DNA from 2 places in the Tissierella carlieri genome. Region 2 is predicted to be linked to the other one. Evidence: riboswitches for the same ligand, from Rfam matches in the RefSeq annotation. Region 2 holds a riboswitch; the other holds the start of a gene.
The links. Region 2 has a riboswitch for cyclic di-AMP ahead of KQI38_RS05645 (NAD/NADP octopine/nopaline dehydrogenase family protein). Riboswitches for the same ligand answer to the same signal wherever they lie in the genome.
Positions count from the first base shown of each region.

Region 1: linked by a shared signal. The riboswitch ahead of KQI38_RS20615 (glycine betaine ABC transporter substrate-binding protein) and the one ahead of KQI38_RS05645 (NAD/NADP octopine/nopaline dehydrogenase family protein) in region 2 are both predicted to bind cyclic di-AMP.

Region 1 covers NZ_JAHLOH010000056.1:76,589-87,669, forward strand. Annotated here, with positions in the region: gene KQI38_RS20595 (ABC transporter permease) at 1-219, opposite strand, end outside; gene KQI38_RS20600 (ABC transporter ATP-binding protein) at 209-988, opposite strand; gene KQI38_RS20605 (hypothetical protein) at 1,278-1,553, opposite strand; gene KQI38_RS20610 (quaternary amine ABC transporter ATP-binding protein) at 2,318-3,496, opposite strand; gene KQI38_RS20615 (glycine betaine ABC transporter substrate-binding protein) at 3,486-5,360, opposite strand; cyclic di-AMP (ydaO/yuaA leader) riboswitch at 5,562-5,690, opposite strand; gene KQI38_RS20620 (hypothetical protein) at 5,988-6,170, opposite strand; gene KQI38_RS20625 (sensor histidine kinase) at 6,247-7,146, opposite strand; gene KQI38_RS20630 (ABC transporter permease) at 7,162-7,932, opposite strand; gene KQI38_RS20635 (ATP-binding cassette domain-containing protein) at 7,925-8,848, opposite strand; gene KQI38_RS20640 (response regulator transcription factor) at 8,959-9,642, opposite strand; gene KQI38_RS20645 (hypothetical protein) at 9,897-10,244, opposite strand; gene KQI38_RS20650 (hypothetical protein) at 10,366-10,698, opposite strand.
Region 2 covers NZ_JAHLOH010000022.1:30,662-41,742, forward strand. Annotated here, with positions in the region: gene buk (butyrate kinase) at 1-753, shown strand, start outside; gene KQI38_RS05615 (nucleotide-binding protein) at 766-1,440, shown strand; gene KQI38_RS05620 (4Fe-4S binding protein) at 1,462-1,677, shown strand; gene KQI38_RS05625 (3-methyl-2-oxobutanoate dehydrogenase subunit VorB) at 1,701-2,762, shown strand; gene KQI38_RS05630 (thiamine pyrophosphate-dependent enzyme) at 2,762-3,508, shown strand; gene KQI38_RS05635 (2-oxoacid:acceptor oxidoreductase family protein) at 3,510-4,070, shown strand; gene KQI38_RS05640 (CsxC family protein) at 4,115-4,999, opposite strand; cyclic di-AMP (ydaO/yuaA leader) riboswitch at 5,182-5,310, shown strand; gene KQI38_RS05645 (NAD/NADP octopine/nopaline dehydrogenase family protein) at 5,402-6,514, shown strand; gene KQI38_RS05650 (cobalamin-dependent protein) at 6,514-8,157, shown strand; gene fabZ (3-hydroxyacyl-ACP dehydratase FabZ) at 8,337-8,768, opposite strand; gene KQI38_RS05660 (beta-ketoacyl-ACP synthase III) at 8,967-9,971, shown strand; gene fabK (enoyl-[acyl-carrier-protein] reductase FabK) at 9,971-10,930, shown strand; gene fabD (ACP S-malonyltransferase) at 10,923-11,081, shown strand, end outside.

The DNA of each region.
Region 1 (11,081 bases), on a different contig from region 2:
AAACAATAGAAATAAGGCAAATAGATATACAATTGGCATTAAGGATAAGAGTTTATCGATTGCATCACTTTCAAATTCCTTTAAAAATAAAACAACATCTTGCCTTCCAAGTGAAAGAATGATATAAAACGAGGCTACTGCTGTGACAAGTGTTGCAAAGTAGATTAAATTTTCCTTACGACTTCGTTTAGAATTACGATAAATTAACTTAGAGAACATTTGCACTCCCTCCCCCAAGCTGAGCTAATACCTTTAAAATTCTTTCATAAAATTTCTCACGAGGTTCATCTTGCTTACGGCGCAGTTCATGAAATATTACACCATCTTGAATAAAAAGGATTCTTGAACAAAAGCTTGCTGCATTAGGGTCGTGGCTAACCATTAAAATAGTTCTTCCACTACTTCTATTAATACCTTCCAACTTATTCATTAATATTCTTGCAGAGCGTGTATCCAATGCCCCTGTCGGTTCATCTGCAAGAACAATATCTGGATCAGAAATCAAACTGCGTGCAGCGGCTACCCTTTGCTTTTGTCCCCCAGACATCTGAGATGGGAATTTATTAAGAATATCTGTAATTTCTAAAAAACCTGCTAGCTTATCTAACTTAGCACGTGCTTTTACAAAATCTATCCCATGAATAGACAATGGTAATAGTATATTTTCTTGTCCAGTTAAATTGTCTAGCAGTGCAAAATCTTGAAATAAATATCCAATTCGACTACCCCGATACTCTGCTAAATCCTTACTGTCAAAAGCACTGATGTTTTTACCATTTAAAAGTACACGCCCAGACGTTGGTTTTATTATTGTTGCAATGCAATTTAATAATGTAGTTTTACCAGATCCACTTGGTCCCATTATTCCTAAAAATTCTCCTGGGAGAATATCAAAACTAACACCATTTAAAGCTTTTGTTATATTGTTTTTCTTTCCGTAGTTTTTTTGTAAGTCTTGAACTTCTAATAATTTTCCTTGTATGATCACTCTATAATTCTCCTTTCTTATGTTGATCTATACACATTATAGCAAATATAAAATACTAAAAATACTTACAAGTGATGTAAGGAAGAATATAATTCATCCTTAAAATATCCAAAGTGAGCTCAATCAACCTGTCCCTGATTTCCAAGTAAAATTTCAAATCTGACAGTACCTTTGTATTAAATTCTTTCTTTTTATCTCTAACATACTTTCCAACTATTCCAATTTTACCTTCAAATCCTTGTTCAGTTATTATTGTTTCATATAGATTAAAAAACTATGTTCTATCTCCCTATCCCTCCTTTACATATGCCCATAGAATCCATGGTATTGTGGATATGACTATTTTAAAGCAACAAAAAAGCCGATTGGTATGCTGTAAATTACAACAACCAATCGACCTCTTTACTTCTTTTTGAATATCTTTATTTTCATACAGCTTTGTTCCTAATTCCCTTACTGCTTCAATACTCTCTTTTACTTCCTCATTTTCCTTGAATAATTCAAAATATAATATTTCTAATCTCTCATACACTGCATTTTCCAATATCTCCATGATATCTTTCATCAGTGCCACCTCCCTCAAGTACCATAGCATACCACAAGAGTTTCAATATATCTATTAGAAAACTTACTATTTCATTGATATTTTTATACTATCTGGCTCTTTATTAAATTCATAATAGAACTTTTTAAATCCATTCTTATAAGGTTCTAACTCTTTCTTTTCAATATCTACTTTGACATATTTTAAAGGGTCAAAAAACAGTGTTTTTTCACTGATTTTTGACCCTAAACTTGCTCCAAGACCAACTATATATTATGGTCAAATCCTACTTTTTCTTCTTATCACCACAATACGTCCTCATCATTATACTCTCAGTTTTAGAATGTTAGCAATCTCACTTCGCTTCACTCGTGCTCTTGGACATTTCTGACATGAGACGCACATCTTACTTACTTCAACTTTAACATGCCTCGAGAGTACAATAATGATGTCATAAGCATCTGGTATCCCCTTGCTGGTAGAATATCTTTCCTAAATATCATCAAAATGTTTATTCCTTAGCTTTAATGGACTTATTAACATGTAACACAATATCCATTATTCTCTATAAAATACAGCATTTTTTATTCAAAGCGGAATTATAATTCTTTTTATTTCATAAAGACTTAATTCTGCCATCAACTCATTAGATTTTAATAAAAACTCTCTATTTTAAAACAATATATACAACATTTCATTTAAAATATTTTCTATTACTTCGTAAAAGGTATTATGTCATAGAAAATACTTATTGTTAATGTTGGCTAAAATTGACGCTTACCTTATTATAATATGGATGACAATACATCAGCCTTGGATAATATACCCTTTAGACTTCCATCATTATCTATTACAGCTATAGGATATCTAGTTTCTGCAGCCATGGGAATTATATCGTGTAATAATGTATCTGGAGCTGTGGTCATTATACTTTCTATAATTACATCTGATAATGATAATTTTTCATTTCTAGCTCGTACAGCATCATCAATTGTAACTATTCCTAATAATTTCATTTTATCGCCAACAACATAAGCACTAGAAACCCTGTTGCTTCTCATGATATTTATAGCATAACTTAGGCTATCTGTTCTACGAACAATACTATTTGGAGTAGCCATTACATTTCTAACACTAATTACCTGAGTTTTATCTGCATCATTTATAAATTGTTTTACATAATCATTTGCTGGATGCTCAGATATCATCTCTGGAGTATCAAGTTGAATCAATTCTCCATCACGCATTATAGCTACCCTATCACCTAATTTAAAGGCCTCATTAATATCGTGAGTTATAAATATTATGGTCTTATCTAATTTCTTTTGAATAGATAGAAGTTCAAACTGCATATCCTTTCTAACTAAAGGATCTAATGCAGAAAATGGTTCATCCATTAAAAGTATATCAGGATCATTAGCTAGAGCCCTTGCTAATCCTACTCTTTGCTTCATACCTCCTGAGAGACTTGATATAGGTTCATTCTCCAAACCTTCCAAGCATACCATGGAAATCATTTCTCTTGCTTTAGCTTGACGCTCCTCTTTGGATACTCCCTTAATTTCAAGGCCATATTCTACATTCCCTAAAACATCTCTGTGAGACATAAGTCCAAAGTTTTGAAATACCATGGCTATATTATTTCTTCTATATTCATTTAATTCCTTTTTATTAAATTTGCTTATATCTTTATCATTAAATAGGATTTCTCCTGAACTAGGTTTATTTAGCATATTAAAACATCTAACTAATGTTGACTTACCAGAGCCTGATAGACCTATTATTACAAACATCTCACCTTTTTTTACATCAAAAGTTACATCCCAAAGCGCCACAGTTACCCCAGTTTTTTTATAGATTTCATCCTTAGATACTCCTGAGCTTTTCATTTTAAATGCTCTACTTTTTTCTACACCATATAATTTGCTTAAGTTTTTAATACTTAAAATATTATTATTCTTCATCTAAGATTACCTCCCTACCATTGACAAAGCCTTGGGTTATTCTATCTAATAAGACTGCAATAATTACAACCGCAGTACCAGATACTAGTCCTCTACCTATTTCTACTCGGTTAACACTTAATAGAACTTCCATGCCTAAACCAGTAGCTCCAATCATGGAGGTTGTAACAACCATGGACATTGCCATCATAAGGGTTTGGTTTACTCCAGCCATTATTGTTGGCAAAGCTTGTGGTATTTGCACTTTTATTAATGATTGTAATCTAGTGGAACCAAAGGATAAGGATGCTTCCACTACCTCTTTGTCAATTTGTCTAATTCCGTGACTTGTAAGCCTAATAATTGGTACTATAGCATAAATTGTTGTTGCTATTACTGCTGGTGGTTTACCCAGGCCAAAGAATAATAAAGCTGGAATTAGATATACAAATACTGGCATTGTCTGCATTGTGTCTAATACTGGTCGAATTATTCGATTTGCCCTTTCACTAGTTGAGATGATTATTCCCAATGGAAAGCCCAGTGCCAATGAAATTATAACTGAGGCTATGACTATGGATAGTGTTTCATTCGTAAAATTCCATAGCCCTAAAGCTCCTATAAGGAACAGTAAACTCGCATATAGTATCCCTTTCCCAATCTTTCTGCTTATTTTCCAACCCAATAAGAATACTAATATTAAGGATATAAACCAGGGTATAAAATCTAATACCTTGTAGATTACATTTACTAAACTACCTAAGAATAATCTTATCTTACTAAAAAACGAATCATATTTTACACTAAAATTTCTAACCGAAGTATCTATATCATTAACATTTAAAGGTATCTTAAATGGAAAGTCCCTTAACCAATTTGATGTTTTAGCCTTTTCGCCTGTACCTAAATAGGCTCTCATCTTTTGTGCATCACTTTGATTTAGCCACTGATCTATTAATTCATCATGTTGCTTTAGGAACCACTTTGCTGTTTCTATATAATTAGCCCCAGTTTCTTGCATATATGCTAGAGCCTCTGAGGTTAAAGCACTTGAAGTCTTATATTTTGTAAGGAATTCAACCATTTCAGGACTTTGTTCATAGAATTTATTACTTACCCCTATATTTACTTTTACAGAAGGTAGTTCAGTTTTCCCTTCGAGATATGTGTTAGCATCAAAGGGTTTATCTTCCAATAATACAAAATCATATTTACCCATGAGCCAAGTTGGTTCCCAATAATATGCAACTATTGGTTCACCCTTTTCATAAGCTGAAGTTAAGGCTGATGATAGAGCTGCATCTGAACCTGGTCTAAAATATACAAAGTTTTCGTCCAGATTATAGTGTAGATATTTATTGTGAATAATTTCATCAACTTCCCAACCAGGAATTGCACCATAAACTCTACCCATATCCTTTATTTCTGCATCTGGAAATACATCTGGATATTTCTTTAAATCCCATACGTATTTTAAATCAGGAGTCATTGCTTTAATTCCTCTTTCAGAATCCCCTTCAATTACATATCTTGGAACATAAAAGCCTTGATCATTATCATCAAAATTTACTCCTAAATCTTTAAATTTGCCTTCATTTAAATCCTTCTCATAAGTAGCTAGATTATCTGTCCACTCTTCCATATGGACATCAATTTCACCTTTAAGTAAGCCTTCGTGTAATACAGTAGTTGATCCAGGAACTTCTCTCCATTCGTACCCAAAGATTTGTTCTGCTATCAATCCTGCTACTGCATTGTGGAATTTTACACTATCCCAACCAACATCTGCAAAGGCTATCTCTTTTACTGTTACTTCTTCTGAATAAACAAAAGTAGATGTAATTACTAATATTAACAATAGAATTACACTGAAACACTTTCTCATAATTCAACACCCTCCCTTTTTTTATAATTGAAAAAAATCCATTAAGGGAATAATTAAGTTCACAAATATTGTGAAGCAACAAGGTTCCCGAGACCCATTAGTAATCTTTGATTACGCTAATGGGTTGGGTCTTTATTATGTAAACTTAATTTTGGGTACAAAAAAGAACCATGGAGTTCCATAGTTCTAATAAGCAGAACATTACTCCCCTTTATACGCTTACGAGGTTAGCTGTCGGGTTAGGGCTAAAGGGTTCTACCCCTCCAAAAATGGATACACCCCCGAAGATTGGGTCCCCCGCTTCATTTAAGAATTCAGCGATGTGATTTAGTTTTCAATTGTAAATATTAAATTCGATTATAGCACATACTAATAATTTATGCAAATTACGTTTATTATATTATCTTATGATATCCTTTTTTGAATTAATCATCAAACTCTTCTAGTACAACTCCTTCTTTTACGTTTTTTTCGATTAAGGTTAGCATTTCTTTTTGAAGGAATTCTATCTTCTCATCATATTCTGCGGGAATATCTTTTGTAGAATATCCATCTATTACTCTTATGACATTCTCTCAGAATGTCCCTATAAAACCTCTTTATTTTCTACCACACTGTTTATAGCTATCATAATGATATCATGTAATGGTTCTTCTTTAAATGTAAGTGAATACTTGTAAGTTGCCCATCCTCCATATCAATGCCTTGCTTATGGAGTAGATGATAAAATTTTTCTTTGTGTCTATAATTTAAAAATAGTTCCCTGTCGCTAAGTGATTCTAATCTCATCTTTAGAATATTGTTCTTCATCTTTACCACTTCTCTTTGACAGGAAATAAACATTATATCATATGGCTAATTGAATACCTTGCCTTTCAAAACTCACCTATACCATAATCTTTAATATTATTTCAATCTTAAATATATTATCTTTAAGACTAAATTCCAAATCATGATTCAATCTATCAGATAACTCTTTTACTATAGATAAACCTAAACCACTTTTACTCGAACCTCTTGATAAATCCGTAGCGTATGATCTTTCAAAGATTCTTTCCAAGTTCTCCTGATCCATGAATATAACTTTATTCTCAAAAGAAATATAAGCATCTTTTCCCTCTTTAACTAATTTAATTTTATATCCTCCAATGCCATGCCTTAACATATTAGAAATCAAATTTGAAAATATTCTTCTCAAAGCGTCTATATCTGAAATTGTTTTGATCTCTTCCTTTGGAATATTAATATCTATTGAGCTATCTTTATCAGTAAAATCCTCATAATATTCAAATATTACTTCTTTGAGTAATCCACATATAGAAACAAAGTCTATATTAATAGGATAATCTGTGCTCATAATTCTAGAAAAATTATAAAAATCCTGGATCAAATGATGCAAGGATTTTGCTTTTTTGTTGATTATATAGACATATTCTTTAGTTTCTTCTGTTAAATCAGATTTTAACAAAAGATCACAATATCCTAATATGGCTGTCAAAGGTGTCCTAAAATCATGAGAAATATTAGATATATTTTCTTTTAATTCTTGATCTATTTTCTTATATTCTAACTTCGTATTTTCCTTTTCTAAAAACAAATAATTTATTGTTCCAGTAAATTCTACAATCTCTCTGTTAGAGGATTGGGTAGTTAAAGTTGCTTTACTTTCCTTATCTAATCTATGTAAAATATCTTTGTTTAGTGCTTTTAAATCCTTCTTTAATAAGAAATATAGGGAAGCAAATACTAACGCAACTATCCCTACTATTATAGTTATGACTAACATTTACTCCCCTCCAATTTAAAAATCCTTTTTCCTAAATATGGTGATTAATAAAATTGTAGATATTGTAAATAATCCAAATCCAATGAGAACAGGGAATATAGCTATTACACAATATCCATCCATTCCTAGAGCCCTCCTCATTTCTATTATATCTATCAAGCTACGCAATATTGAAAGTGGTTGTAATATATATAAAAATGTTAATTTAGGTTGTAAATATGCTATTACACGAGTTATATATGAAACTATGTATATGTATGTGAGTGCTATAAGACTTACAATAACCTGATTTTGTATAGTTACAGAAAAAATAATATAAAAAGATATCAATCCTATCCAAAGTGGAACTGCAGATAAACAAACTAAAAAATATTGATTGATAAACTTAAAGCCTTCTTCATTTATTCCAAATAAAACTATGGATATAAGAATATGAACCCCTATGACAATAATAGAAAATAACATAAAAAAAGCTAAAATAGAAATAATTTTAGAAAATATTATTTTATCTCTAGAAATTCCATTAACAATAACATTATTCAAAGTTTTATGCTTTATCTCATCACCTAAAATAATATCCTGAATAATAAGAAGTATAATAGGTGATGCGAATAAAAAAATCAAAAGAAAGTCCATTGAAGTAAAAAATGGCTCTGTGATTTTTGTTCCCAAAAATTTAAAAAATAAATTGACTACAATAGAAAATACAACAAATAATAATACAGTCACCTGATAATACTTGCGGTGGATTATCCTATAAAATTCTGATTTAATATAATTACGCATTTATATACCCTCCTATCAGTTTTATAAAATATTCCTCTAAAGTTTGAGCACCTTCATTAATCGATTTAATCTCTACATTGTTTTCAATTAGGATTTTTGTAATGAGATTTAGATTGTTTAATTCTTCATATATTTCTATTTCATTATTATTTAAAACCTTATAATGCAAAATATCTAATTCTTTTTCAAGAATAACAGTTGTTTTCTTTGCATCATTGACTTTCAATTTTAAATATCTTCTACATTTTTCATCCAATTCTTCTTTGCTTACTTCTTCTATTAACGTACCATCGTGGATAAAAGCATATCGATTAGCAATCATAAACAGTTCATTTAATATATGACTTGATAATATTATAGTAGTACCTAGCTCCCTATTAATTTTCAATAGTAGCTCTCTTAACTCTACAATTCCTGTAGGATCCAATCCATTAATAGGTTCATCTAAAATAAGTAAGTCTGGTCGCCCCATAATAGCTTGAGCAATCCCTAATCTTTGCTTCATTCCCAATGAATACTTGCTAAATTTCTTCTTGTTTACATCGTAAAGCCCTACTAATTTCAGTGTTTCTTCTACCACTTTTTTATCTTTTAATCCCTTTTGAATACGATAGTATTCTAAATTCTTTTCCCCGTCAAAATAAGGATATAAATATGAATTCTCCACTAGAGAGCCAGTTCTTTTCCTAGCACGATTAAGACCATGTTCTGTAACCTCCCCTAGAATTTCCATACTTCCAGAATTTTGACGAATCAATCCAGATATAAGTTTTAGTATAGTTGTTTTTCCTGCTCCATTTTTTCCAATAAGACCATATATATCCCCTATCCTAACGTTTATGCTAATATCTTCAATAACTTTTTTCTTTCCATATGTTTTAGTTATATGATTTAATTTTACCGCATAATCCTTCATTATTATACCTCCTATTTCTTATACTTTAAAATCATTATAAAATAAAAGTTATAAGAAACAATAAATAAAGTCTTAAGAAAACATAAAGAAAACTAATATACTATTTAGCTTTAGCTCATCCTAAATCCCATTCCCCAAATAGTCTTAATATATTCAATTTCATTATCGATCCTACTTATTTTATTTCTTATATTACTAATATGAACATTGACAGTATTTTCATCACCATAAAACTCATCATTCCAAACACATCTATATATATTTTCCTTCGTAAATATCTTTTTAGGATAACTTAATAACAATTTTAATATTTTAAACTCTATTGGTGTTAGATTAATTTCTTGTCCTTTTACACTAATTTTAATTTCTTCTAAATCCATCTCTAAATCTTTATATGTTAAAATCTCACAAGGAACACTAGGGCTAGAAAATTGTTTATACCGTCTTAAATTTGCATCTACTCTAGCCATTACCTCATCTGCATCAAAAGGCTTCATTATGAAATCATCGGCACCAATCCTTAGCACATTAAGCTTTGTCTCCTTATCTATCTTAGCAGATATGACTAAAATCGGCATTTCCTTTTTCTTTTTTCTGATATACTCTATTACTTCTTCTCCTGATATTCCAGGAAGCATTAAATCTAAAAGAATTAGATCAAAGTCCTCAACATCAGTGAAAAGTTTACCTTCTATACCTGTGTATGCAGATGTAACCTCATAATTTTCTCTATTTAAAATTTTACCAAGTAATAAATTAATCTCCTTATCATCTTCTATAATTAAAACCTTCATCCAATCCCCTCCTTCAAGACGAACCCACCCAAGAAACATTCATAAACTTGTCCAAAACTGTCTATTTCTCTGTTAGTAGAAAAATCCTTAAAATTCTTCAATAAACCAGGCAGTATGCTTTCGCCTGTCTCTTGATTGACTAGAACAAAATGCTCATTTTTTTAGGTAGGATTTACATAACATCAGCACCATCACATCTAAATGCCATATGAAATTTTCCTCTGGTTTTCTATTCATTTTTTCCTATGTTGTTCTTATACTTCAAATTTATCTGAATTATGGAGATCACCTTCTTGCACAAGAACATCAATTGGATCATCTAATTGCAATATAAATGGATATTCTTGAATATCAGTATCAGGATTCTCTCCGTATCCTGGAGGTCCATAGTACATTCTTGTAATTAATGTGCCTTCAATTGTAGAAACACTTGGTTCAAAGTAATATTCTACTACATTTATTACTTCACCTAGCTCGTCTTCAGTAAATTCAGTAGAATCCACAATATCCGTCGTTATTTCTTCATTAATAGCTTCTTGATTACAAGCTACTAAAGAAAATACTAATAAAATTGTAATCAATAACATAATAATTTTCTTCACCAAAATACCCCCTATTTTAATATTAGTTACGACTTTTACTACTTTTATTCATTAAATATCTTATTATTCCATCCTCATTCCATTCTTATTATCGTAAGAACGTAAACTTTTACCTACTAATTTACGCCCATGCTGGGCGCACCAATTTATGCAGATAAGGAATATCTTTTTCTGCAATTTCTTTATTTCTAAGTAAAGTAAACATATAGTCATATGCTTTTGCATGACTTACGGCTTCAAACATATCTCTTAGAAGTCTGCCTCCAACGGTTAATCTATGTTCTATTAAAACCTTTGTTTCACTTTCAGTCGAAGAATCGCCATCTAATGCGTTAGATGTCCATGTCAATCCAACCCTATAAAAATCTTTTATTTGTTTTAATAATTCTCCTTCAAATGGTCTTAATTCATTAATTGTATTTTGATATAAATCCATTTTTTTAAAGTTTTCCACCAGTTCATTCCCTTTTATAGATATTTTTATATAGATGCAATCTAATCTTCACGACCTTTTAATTGTACCCATTGTACCATATACCATTTATCAAATAAACTATATTTTCTATCTCTGCTTTATTTAGTCATTGAAAATTACCTATCTTTCCCTATCATAATCTTCATACTTTTCTGTTATTACATTCCGTTTGTATACTGTAATTTGTGATTTCATCGATGCCAATTAGTTACCTTGTAGATTGTTTTTGCTTTTATTTTTGCTCTTGTTTTATACTCAAACTTATAACCTCCATTCAAAAATTTGCTGCTTGAAAAGAAAAAGGGCACAAGCATACCGAATAAAATTCAATATACTTGTGTCCTCAAATTGTATGGTTAAAA
Region 2 (11,081 bases):
TCAAACTTGGGAGGAATCATAGCTTATGAAATAGCTAAGGAAATAAATAAAAAATCCTTTATAGTAGACCCAGTAGTAGTAGATGAAATGCAAGATGTAGCCAGAGTATCAGGATTGAAAGAGATAGAAAGAAAGAGTATATTCCATGCATTAAATCAAAAAGCAGTAGCAAGAAGACATGCTAATAAATTAGGAAAGAAATATGAAGAATTAAACCTAATAGTTGCTCATTTAGGCGGAGGGATTTCAGTAGGTGCTCATGAAAAAGGCAAGGTAATAGATGTAGCAAATGCATTAGATGGTGAAGGACCATTTTCACCGGAAAGATCAGGTTCTCTTCCAGTAGGAGATTTAGTAAAACTTTGCTATTCAGGAAAATATTCTTTAGATGAAATGAAGAAGATGATAAAAGGAAATGGTGGAATAGTATCTTATCTAAATACTAATGATGCAAGAGAAGTTGGACAAAGAATAAAAAATGGTGATGAATATGCGGAGCTAGTATACAAATCTATGGCTTATCAGGTAGCAAAGGAAATTGGAACCTGTGCAGCAGTATTAAAAGGAAAAGTTGATGGAATCCTCGTTACAGGTGGTATTGCCTATGATAAGGAGTTCACGTCATGGATAGAGGAAAGAGTTAAATTTATCTGTGATGTAACTGTTTATCCGGGAGAAGATGAACTTATGGCATTAGCTGAAGGTGGACTTCGTGTCTTAAGAGGAGAAGAGGAAGCAAAAGTTTATAAATAGGACTTGGTGATTATGCTAAATGATAAGAGAATAAGAATTATAATAGGACACTATGGATCAGGAAAGTCTGAATTTAGTGTGAATTATGCTGTGAAACTAGCACAGCTAGGTAGAAAAGTTGCATTAGCCGATTTAGATATAGTAAATATGTATTTTAGATCTAGAGAGAAAGCACTAGAGATGGAGGGTGTTGGTATAAAAGTAATTGGCAGCCAGATAAATGCACCTGCTATAGAAGTGCCATCAATATCTGCAGAAGTCTATACACCATTACAGGATGAATCCTATGATTTAATATTAGATGTAGGTGGAGATCAAGTAGGAGCAAGGGCCCTAGGAAGATATGTAGACTATTTCCAAGAAGGGAATTATGATATGTTTTTTGTTTTAAATGCAAATCGCCCTGAAACTCAAACTGTAGAAAAGGTGCTAGAATATATGATAAAGATTCAAGATGTATCAAGGGCTAAAATAACAGGAATTGTGAACAATACACATTTATTAAAAAGTACAACTCGTGATGATGTACTAAGAGGTCAAAAATTAGCTTTAGAGGTTCAAGAAAAAACCGGTATAAAGCTAAGATATATATCTGTATTAGAAGATATAATCCCAAGCCTTCCTAAAGACTTAGAAGGCGAAATATTCCCCATAAAGTTATTTATGAGGGATGAATGGATGCTATAACAATAAAGGAGGGTAAAAAGAATGGCTAAAGGAAAGGTAACATTTAAGGAGGACATCTGTAAAGGATGTGCACTATGTACAACTGTTTGTCCTGTAAAAATACTTACAATGGACAAAACAAAAATAAATGCTAAGGGTTATCATCCAGCTACAACAACAGACCCAGAAAAATGCATTGGTTGTGCCAATTGTGCCACAATCTGTCCAGATGTAGTTATTACTGTAGAACGAGTTTAATATATTTTAAGGAGGGTTTTAAAATGGCAAAAGTTCTCATGAAAGGGAATGAGGCTATAGGAGCAGCAGCTATTGCAGCAGGTTGTAAATACTTTTTTGGTTATCCTATAACTCCCCAATCTGAATTACCAGAATATATGTCAAGAGAGTTACCAAAGGTAGGCGGAGTATTTTTACAAGCAGAATCAGAGGTAGCAGCTATAAATATGGTTTATGGTGCAGCGGGAGCAGGTGCAAGAGTTATGACATCTTCATCAAGCCCTGGAATGTCATTAAAACAAGAAGGTATATCATATATTGCTGGTGCAGAATTGCCTTGTCTATTAGTTAATATAATGAGAGGTGGACCAGGTCTAGGAAGTATTCAACCTTCACAAACTGATTATTTTCAAGCAACTAGAGGTGGTGGAAATGGAGACTATAGAATGGTTGTATTTGCTCCATCAGATGTTCAGGAACTAGTTGATTTAATAATAGAAGGATTTGATATAGCAGACCAATATAGAAATCCAGTTATGGTTGTTGGTGATGGTATGATTGGACAAATGATGGAACCAGTTGAATTTAAAACTCCAATAAAAAGAGAATTACCAGAGAAAGATTGGGCTACAGTAGGTACAGGTGGTAATAGAAAGCCAAATATAATTAATTCTTTATATATAGCACCAGAAGATCTTGAAGCTCATAATATTAAACTTCAAGCTAAATATCAAAAAATAAAAGAAAATGAAGCAAGAGTTGAATCATATAAAATAGAAGATGCAGATGTAGTTATAGCAGCTTATGGAACTACAGCAAGAATTGCAAAAACAGCAATAGCAAAACTAGAAAAAGAAGGATATAAAGTTGGACTTATTAGACCTATTACTTTATGGCCATATCCATACGATGAATTTAAGAAAATAAATCCAAACTGTAAAGGTGTACTTACAGTTGAAATGAATAATGGACAAATGGTAGATGATGTTAAAATAGCAGTTGAGGGCAAATTCCCAGTATCTTTCTATGGGAGAACTGGTGGAATGGTTCCTACGCCAGATGCAATAATTGAACAGGTTAAGAAAATCTCTGGAGGTGAAAGATAATGACTATAGTTTTTGAAAAGACTAAAGGTTTAACAGATGTACAAACCCACTATTGTCCGGGATGTACCCATGGAATCATCCATAGATTAGTAGGAGAAGCATTGGTAGAATTAGGAGTATTGGATAATGCTATAGGAGTTGCACCAGTAGGTTGTTCAGTATTTGCATATAATTATTTTAATTGTGATATGCAACAAGCAGCTCATGGTAGAGCACCAGCAGTAGCTACAGGGATAAAAAGAGTTCATCCAGAGAAATTTGTATTTACTTATCAGGGAGATGGAGACTTAGCTTCCATTGGTACAGCAGAAATAGTTCATGCTGCTCATAGAGGAGAGAAAATCTCTACAATATTTGTTAACAATGCCATATATGGTATGACAGGAGGTCAAATGGCACCTACAACTCTTATAGGACAAAAGGCTACAACAGCTCCATTAGGAAGAACTGAAGAACATAGTGGTAGACCTATAAAGATATCTGAGATGCTAGCTACAATTCACGGTGCAAAATTTGTAGAAAGAGTGGCAGTAAATACGCCTGCAAATATAAGAAAAGCAAAAAAAGCAATAAAGGAATGCTTCCAGTTACAACTTGATGGAAAAGGATTTGGAATAGTAGAAGTATTATCTACATGTCCTACTAACTGGGGATTAACTGCTCCTGAAGCGATGAAATGGTTAGAGGAAAATATGATACCTTATTATCCTCTTGGAAATTTTAGAAGACCAGAGGAGGTTGAATAAAATGGAAGAAAGAATAGTAATAGCTGGCTTTGGCGGACAAGGTGTAATGGCATTAGGTCAACTTTTAACATATTCAGGTATGATAGAAGATAAAAAAGTATCTTGGTTACCATCCTATGGTCCAGAGATGAGAGGAGGAACTGCAAACTGTAATGTTATTATATCATCAGATGCAGTAGGTTCTCCAGTTGTTATAGATTCAACTTCGGCTATTGTAATGAATAGACCGTCTTTAGATAAGTTTGAAAACCTAGTAGTACCAGGAGGAAAACTATTTATAAATACATCTTTAATAGATAGAAAATGTCCAAGAGAAGATATAGAAGTGTATTATATTCCAGCTAATGAAATAGCTAATGAACTTGGAAACTCAAGAGTAGCTAATATGGTAATGCTAGGAGCATTTCTTGAAGCTACAAAAGCAGTAGAAGTGGATTCAATACTTAACAAAGCATTTACAGCAGTATTTGGAGAGAATAGAGCTCATTTAATGCCAATTAACAAAGAAGCATTAGAAAAAGGGGCAGAATTAGCAAAAGAACAAATGAAAGTTATAATATAATATAGACCAGCCTTTAAAGGCTGGTCTATATTATAACATGAAGTTTATTTTTCTTCTGCTGTTGAGAAACAATGAGGAGGTCTAGAAGTACCTCCTGTTGTTGGAGGAATCTCCACTTGTCTATTTTGTAAAATTTTAACTGTAAGTTCTATAACCATTTTTTCCTCTATTTTGTGGAACAATTTTTCCTCAAATGGAAACTCGGATTCATAAGGACGATGACGACCAATGAATTCGTCAAATTCAAAGATTCTTGCGCTAATCAATTCACAGAATGGAAGCTCATTGAAATTCTCAACTATAATTTGATTAAATTCGGAAAAGTCTCCTGATAATAATTTATCTTTTTCAGCAAAGTGTTTATGTGGTAAGTCACTTACTTTAAAGAATTCAAATTCTGCACTAGAATTTACTGCAAGTTCTGCTGGTGGTGTAGAGAAAGTAACAGGTGTAGAGCATTCAAAAGGAACATCTATTGTGCAATGGTGTAGTTCTCCGCATACTCCTTCCATATTTGCGCATTTTCCTGTAGAATAGTCAATGTTTTTACGAACAAATCCTTTAATAAATAAAATATTCGTAGGTTGCAGCAAAGTACATTGAGTGATCTTTACCTTTTTCTTTATATTCTTAATTTCAAGGGCTAATTCTGGCAGCTTAATCAATGCATTAACATTGAATTGTATAGTTAATTCAGCTAACACTACTGGAATTTTAGCAGTAACGCCAGTTGTTATTCCAGTTGGTGTAACTGGAGTATTAGTACAGCTATCTAAAACATTACTCTTAACATCAACACAAAAATTTTGATGTTTTGAGTTAGTATTACACTCAGGAACTGAAGGCTTGCTATTGCATTTTGATTGACCATGGCTACTATCAAAGATTCGTATATTACTAATATTTGTATTTCCTATTGCATTGTACATACTTTGTTTCCTCCTTAATATTATTTAGATGCAATATTTTTATGTCTGTCCATACTACAATATATTCCTAAAATTTAATTAGGTGATAATATTTATTAAAAAGAAAATAAAAGCATAAAAAATTGTCATAAAATATTTTTTGTAAAAATAATCATAATATGGTATAATATTTCTAGTTTCGAAAAGAATAATCGCTGAATTCGCTTTTGAAGCGGGGGAACCAATATTTTGGGGTGAATCCTTTAGAGGACGGGCATAACCCTTTAGCCCGAACCCGACAGCTAACCTCGTAAGCGTATTAAAGGGGGCATGAAATTGTACTGATTTCAGACTATGGTTGCCCATAGTTTTTTTTGTCCCTCCAAATCGGTTGACATAAAAAATGAGAGGAGAGATATAATGATGGGATTGAACTTTAGTATTATTGGTGCTGGAAATGGCGGTATGGCTATGGCTGGTTATTTAGCCATTATGGGATATAAGGTAAATCTATATAATAGAACCTTAGAAAACATAATACCTCTAATAAAAAACCCAATAATATCTTTAACAGGTGAAAAGAAAGGAACAGGGGTATTAAATAAAGTAACAAATATAATGAAAGATGCCATAGAAGGAGCAGATATAATTATGGTAACAGTTCCAGCCATGGGACATTATCAAATGGCAGTGGAGATGGCACCATATTTAAAAGATGGTCAAATAATAGTACTTAACCCTGGACGTACAGGAGGAGCTTTAGAAGTATATGAGACAATAAGAAAACATAAATGTGATAAAGATGTAATTGTTGCAGAAGCTCAGACTTTTATATATGCTTGTAGAACTACCTCAAGCAATAGTGCACATATTTTCCAAGTAAAAAATGAAGTGACCATAGCTGCCATACCTTCATCTAAGACAAATCATGTTATTAATCTACTAAAATTTGCTTATCCACAATTTATTCAAGCTAAAGATGTTTTAGAAACAAGTATAAATAATTACGGAGCAATTTTCCATCCAGCACCAACACTATTGAATAGTGGTCATATTGAAAGAGGAGCGCCTTTTGAATACTATACAGAAGGAATAACTCCATCTATAGGAGATTTTATAGAAAAGATGGATCAAGAGAGAATGGAAATAGGAAAAGCTCTTCAGATAAATACCTTATCGGCTAAAGATTGGCTATACGAATCCTATGGGGCAAAGGGAAATAATCTATATGAAACAGTACAGAATAATCCGGCATATAAAGGCCTTCAAGCACCAAAGGGTCTCTCTATCAGATATATATATGAGGATGTGCCATATAGTTTAATACCAATGTCTTCCATAGCTAGAGAACTAGGGATTAAAACACCAGCTATTAACTCAATTATAAATATTGCAGAATTAATTACTGGAAAAGATTTTTATGCAGAGGGTAGAACAATAGAAAGGTTAGGTCTTAAAGGTTTATCAGTACATGAAATGCATAAAATTGCACAAATAGGCAAAATAGATAAAAAAGATGAGGAAGGTGTTGCTTAGTGAAAAAGATTATTGCAGGTACTTTAGGTAATTGTGTTCATGTAGCGGGAATAATGAACTATCTAAATTTGGCTGAAAAAGAGAGCTATGACACTGACTTTATTGGAATTGGGAAGTCGGTAGATGAAATAATAATGCTAATTAATGAAAAAAAGCCTAATATAGTGGCTTTATCCTATAGATTAACACCTGAACCACTTCATAAAATTTTAGAGGAATTAAAGGATAAAATAAATAAGAATAATGTTAAGAATATGATTTGGCTATTTGGAGGAACAGAGCCAACAGCGTTAGTAGCAAAAGAATGGGGGATATTTGATAAAATATTTGATGGTACAGAAGATATCGACGAAGTTATAGCATATTTAAAAGGAAAAAACTATTCTGGAGAAGAGTCCTACCCAAGAGAATTGATATCCAGAATAAAATCTAAATATCCATATCCAATATTAAGACATCACTTAGGATTGCCTACCATAGATGAAACTGTAGAAGCTATAGAAAAGGTCGCAGAAGCAAGAGTAATAGATATAATATCAGTTGCACCAGATCAAAATGCCCAAGAATTTTTCTTTGATCAAGAAAATATGGATGAAAGATTAAACGGTGCAGGAGGAGTGCCACTTAGATCTAAAGAAGATTTTAGGAAGCTCTACAAAGCAGCAGAGAGAGGTAACTTCCCACTCTTACGTTCCTATAGCGGAACCAAAAATATAGTTCAATTTGCGGAAGTACTAAAGGAAAGTATAGATAATGCTTGGTGTGCAGTTCCACTATTTTGGTATAGTGAATTAGATAAGAGAGGACCTAGAACCCTATTAGATGCCATAAGAGAAAATCAGCAAGTGATGAAATGGCATGGAGAAAAAAATATACCTGTGGAAGTAAATGATCCTCATCATTGGGGTTTAAGAGATGCTCACGATGCTATAGGCGTTGCAGTAGCATATATAGCTGCATATAATGCAAGAAAAATGGGTGTAAAAGATTACATTGCTCAATATATGTTCAATGTACCAGCATCGATTTCACCTGAAATGGATTTGGGAAAGATGCTGGCAAAGATAGAACTAGTAGAAAGCCTTGTAGATGAAAATTTCAAAGTATATCGTCAAGCAAGAGCAGGTCTTGCCAGTTTCCCAGCAAATCTATATCAAGCTAAGGGACAATTAGCGGCATCAGCATATCTAGCCATGTCAATTAAACCTCATATTTATCACGTTGTTGGATTCTGCGAAGCTCATCATGCAGCTAGAGCAGAGGATATAATAGAGTCGGCTATGATAGTAAGAGGAATACTAAAAAATGAATTCTTAGGTTCAGTGGATATGACAAAGGATAAAAATGTAGTTGAAAGAAAAGATGCTTTAATAGAAGATGCAAAGATAATAATAGAGAGTATAAAATCACTAAATTTAAACTTAGAAGATCCATTAACAGATCCAGAAACTTTAACAGAAGCGGTGAGAATTGGAATATTAGATGCACCACATTTGCAAGGATCACAAATAGCTAAGGGACAGTTGAAAACAAGAATGGTCAGTGGTGGATTATATGCTTATGATGAGAAACAAAAGAAGATAATTACAGAAAAAGAAAGAATCAATTTGCTCCTAAAAGAAGCGGGATATTTACAGATATAAAAATTAATAAAGAATGAATAAAGGAACTAACCATATGGTTTAGTTCTTTTACTATATTAATTAAAATGTTTTTATAAATAAGATTCAAAACATATAGTTATAAATGTATTAATTAAAGATTTAATACGATGAAAAATACGGAGGGCATTCTCCACAAGAGAGAAGTCTCCGTATTTAATTTATTCTATTGCAAATAGAAATTCACCTTCACAAGCAAGTTCATCTCCAACATAAGCTTTGCCCTCGCCAATTCCTATGGAACCTCTGACTCTAGTTAAAACTACTTCCATCCTAAGTGTATCGCCAGGTACTACTTTTCTTTTAAATCTCACTTTGTTTATTCCAGCAAAGTAAGGTGTTTTTCCTTTATATTTTTCATCAGATAGTAGGATTACAGCTCCTACTTGAGCCATAGACTCGACTATTAAGACACCTGGCATCACAGGCATATTAGGGAAATGACCTTGAAAAAATGGTTCATTTATAGTTACGTTTTTATATCCTATGCCTTTAACGCCTACTTCTTCTATCAAAACTTTATCTATAAAGAGAAAAGGATATCTATGGGGAATAATTCCCTTTATTTCTTCTATATTTAATGATTTATCCATAAAACCTCTCCTTTTTAATCTTTTTTAGGGAAAAATTAATGATTGATTATTTTATTATATTCATATATACTAAGTCTTAAAGTTTTATTCATATCATATTAATAATAATCTAAAGAAAATTAATTTGCAAATATTTTTAAAGGAGGTGGTAGATGGGAATAGTAAGTAGTAAATCACAATTTAATATGGAGGTGGAAAATGAAAAACATTTGTGTAGGAATTTCTGGTGTAGGGAGCTATGTACCTGAAAAAATTGTTACCAATCATGATCTCTCCAAGATTGTAGAAACATCAAATGAATGGATTATAGAAAGAACAGGGATACATGAAAGGCGAATAGCAGATGATGATATGGCAACCTCTGATATAGCAACTAAAGCAGCAATAAATGCTTTAGAAGATGCTAAGTTAAGACCAGAAGATATTGATCTTATAATTGTGGCAACAGTAACAGCTGACCATGCTTTCCCATCAACTGCCTGTATAATTCAGAAAAATATAGGAGCAGTAAAAGCGGCAGCATTTGATATAAGTGTAGGATGTTCAGGATTTGTTTATGGATTATCAATAGGAGAAAACTTCATCAAATCAGGGACGTATGATAAGGTTTTAGTCATAGGTGCAGAGACACTATCTAGAGTAGTGGACTGGCAAGAGAGAAATACTTGTGTATTGTTTGGAGATGGTGCAGGAGCTTGTGTACTAGAAAAATGTGAGGAAGGATTTGGAATTCTTTCAATTGAGCTAGGCTCTGACGGTTCTAATGGAGAGGTATTAGTTCAGCCAGCAGGAGGCTCTAGATTACCAGCCAGTATGGACACTGTAGAAAATAGACTTCACTTTATAAAAATGGATGGCAAAGAAGTATTTAAATTTGCTGTAAGGGTCATGGAAAGAGCATCTACCAATGCTTTAAAAAAAGCTAATCTTCAATTGGGAGATTTAGATTTTTTAGTTCCACACCAAGCTAATATGAGAATAATAGATGCAGCAGCTAAGAAGTTAAAACTTGAAAAAGATAGAATTTGTGTAAATCTAAATAAATATGGCAATATGTCTTCAGCCTCTATTCCAGTAGCCCTTGATGAAGCAGTTAAGGATAATAAAATAAATAAGGGTGATAATATACTTTTAGTAGCATTTGGAGCAGGTCTTACTTGGGCTTCAATGACTATAAAATGGAGTAGGAGGAAAGATAGATAATGTGGAAGACTAGAATAACAGATATGTTAAGTATTAGGTATCCTATAATACAAGGAGGCATGGCTTGGGTAGCAACTCATGAATTAGCTGCAGCCGTATCAGAAGCTGGAGGGCTAGGAATCATAGGAGCAGGCAATGCACCAGGAGAAGTAATAAGAGAAGAGATTAGAAAGCTTAAGGAACTGACAGATAAACCATTTGGTGTAAACATTATGTTAATGTCACCTTTTGCTGAGGATATTGTAGGTATAGTATGTGATGAAGGAGTTCCTGTTGTAACTACAGGTGCAGGAAGTCCAGGGAAATATATAAAAAAGCTAAAAGAGCATAATGTAAAAATCATACCTGTAGTACCTACTGTGTCTTTAGCAGTGAGATTAGAGCGAGAAGGCGTTGATGCTATAATAGTAGAAGGAACTGAGGCTGGAGGACATATTGGAGAATTGACTACTATGGTTTTAGTACCTCAAATTGTTGATGCAGTTAAGATTCCTGTTATAGCAGCAGGAGGAATAGGTGATGGAAGAGGATTTTTAGCGACTTTGATTTTAGGAGCAGAAGGAGTGCAGATAGGCACTAGATTTGTATGCTCAACTGAAGCCAAGGTCCATATAAATTATAAAGAAGCTATAGTAAAATCAAAAGATAGGGAGACTTCAGTAACTGGGAGAAGTACTGGTCATCCTGTAAGGGCATTGAAAAATAAATTTACAAGAGAATTTTTGGAACTTGAAAACAGTGGTGCTCCTTTGGAAGAACTAGAGCTATTAGGTTCGGGAAGATTAAAACTAGCTGTAGTAGAAGGAGATATAGACAAAGGGTCTTTGATGTCTGGTCAAATTGCAGGACTTATTAAAGATATTAAGCCATGCAAAGAAATAATAGAGGATATAGTTTCTTCAGCACAGGGAAAACTAGATTCATTGTATTCACTAAAGGAAGGTGATATCAATGGATAAATTAGCATTTATATTTCCTGGGCAAGGATCACAATATGTTGGAATGGGCAGTGATTTTTACGAGAATTTTGCAGAGTCAAAAAAAGTATTTGATGAAGCAAATGAAGTATTAAATATGGATTTAAAGAGTATATGCTTCAATGGCAGTGAA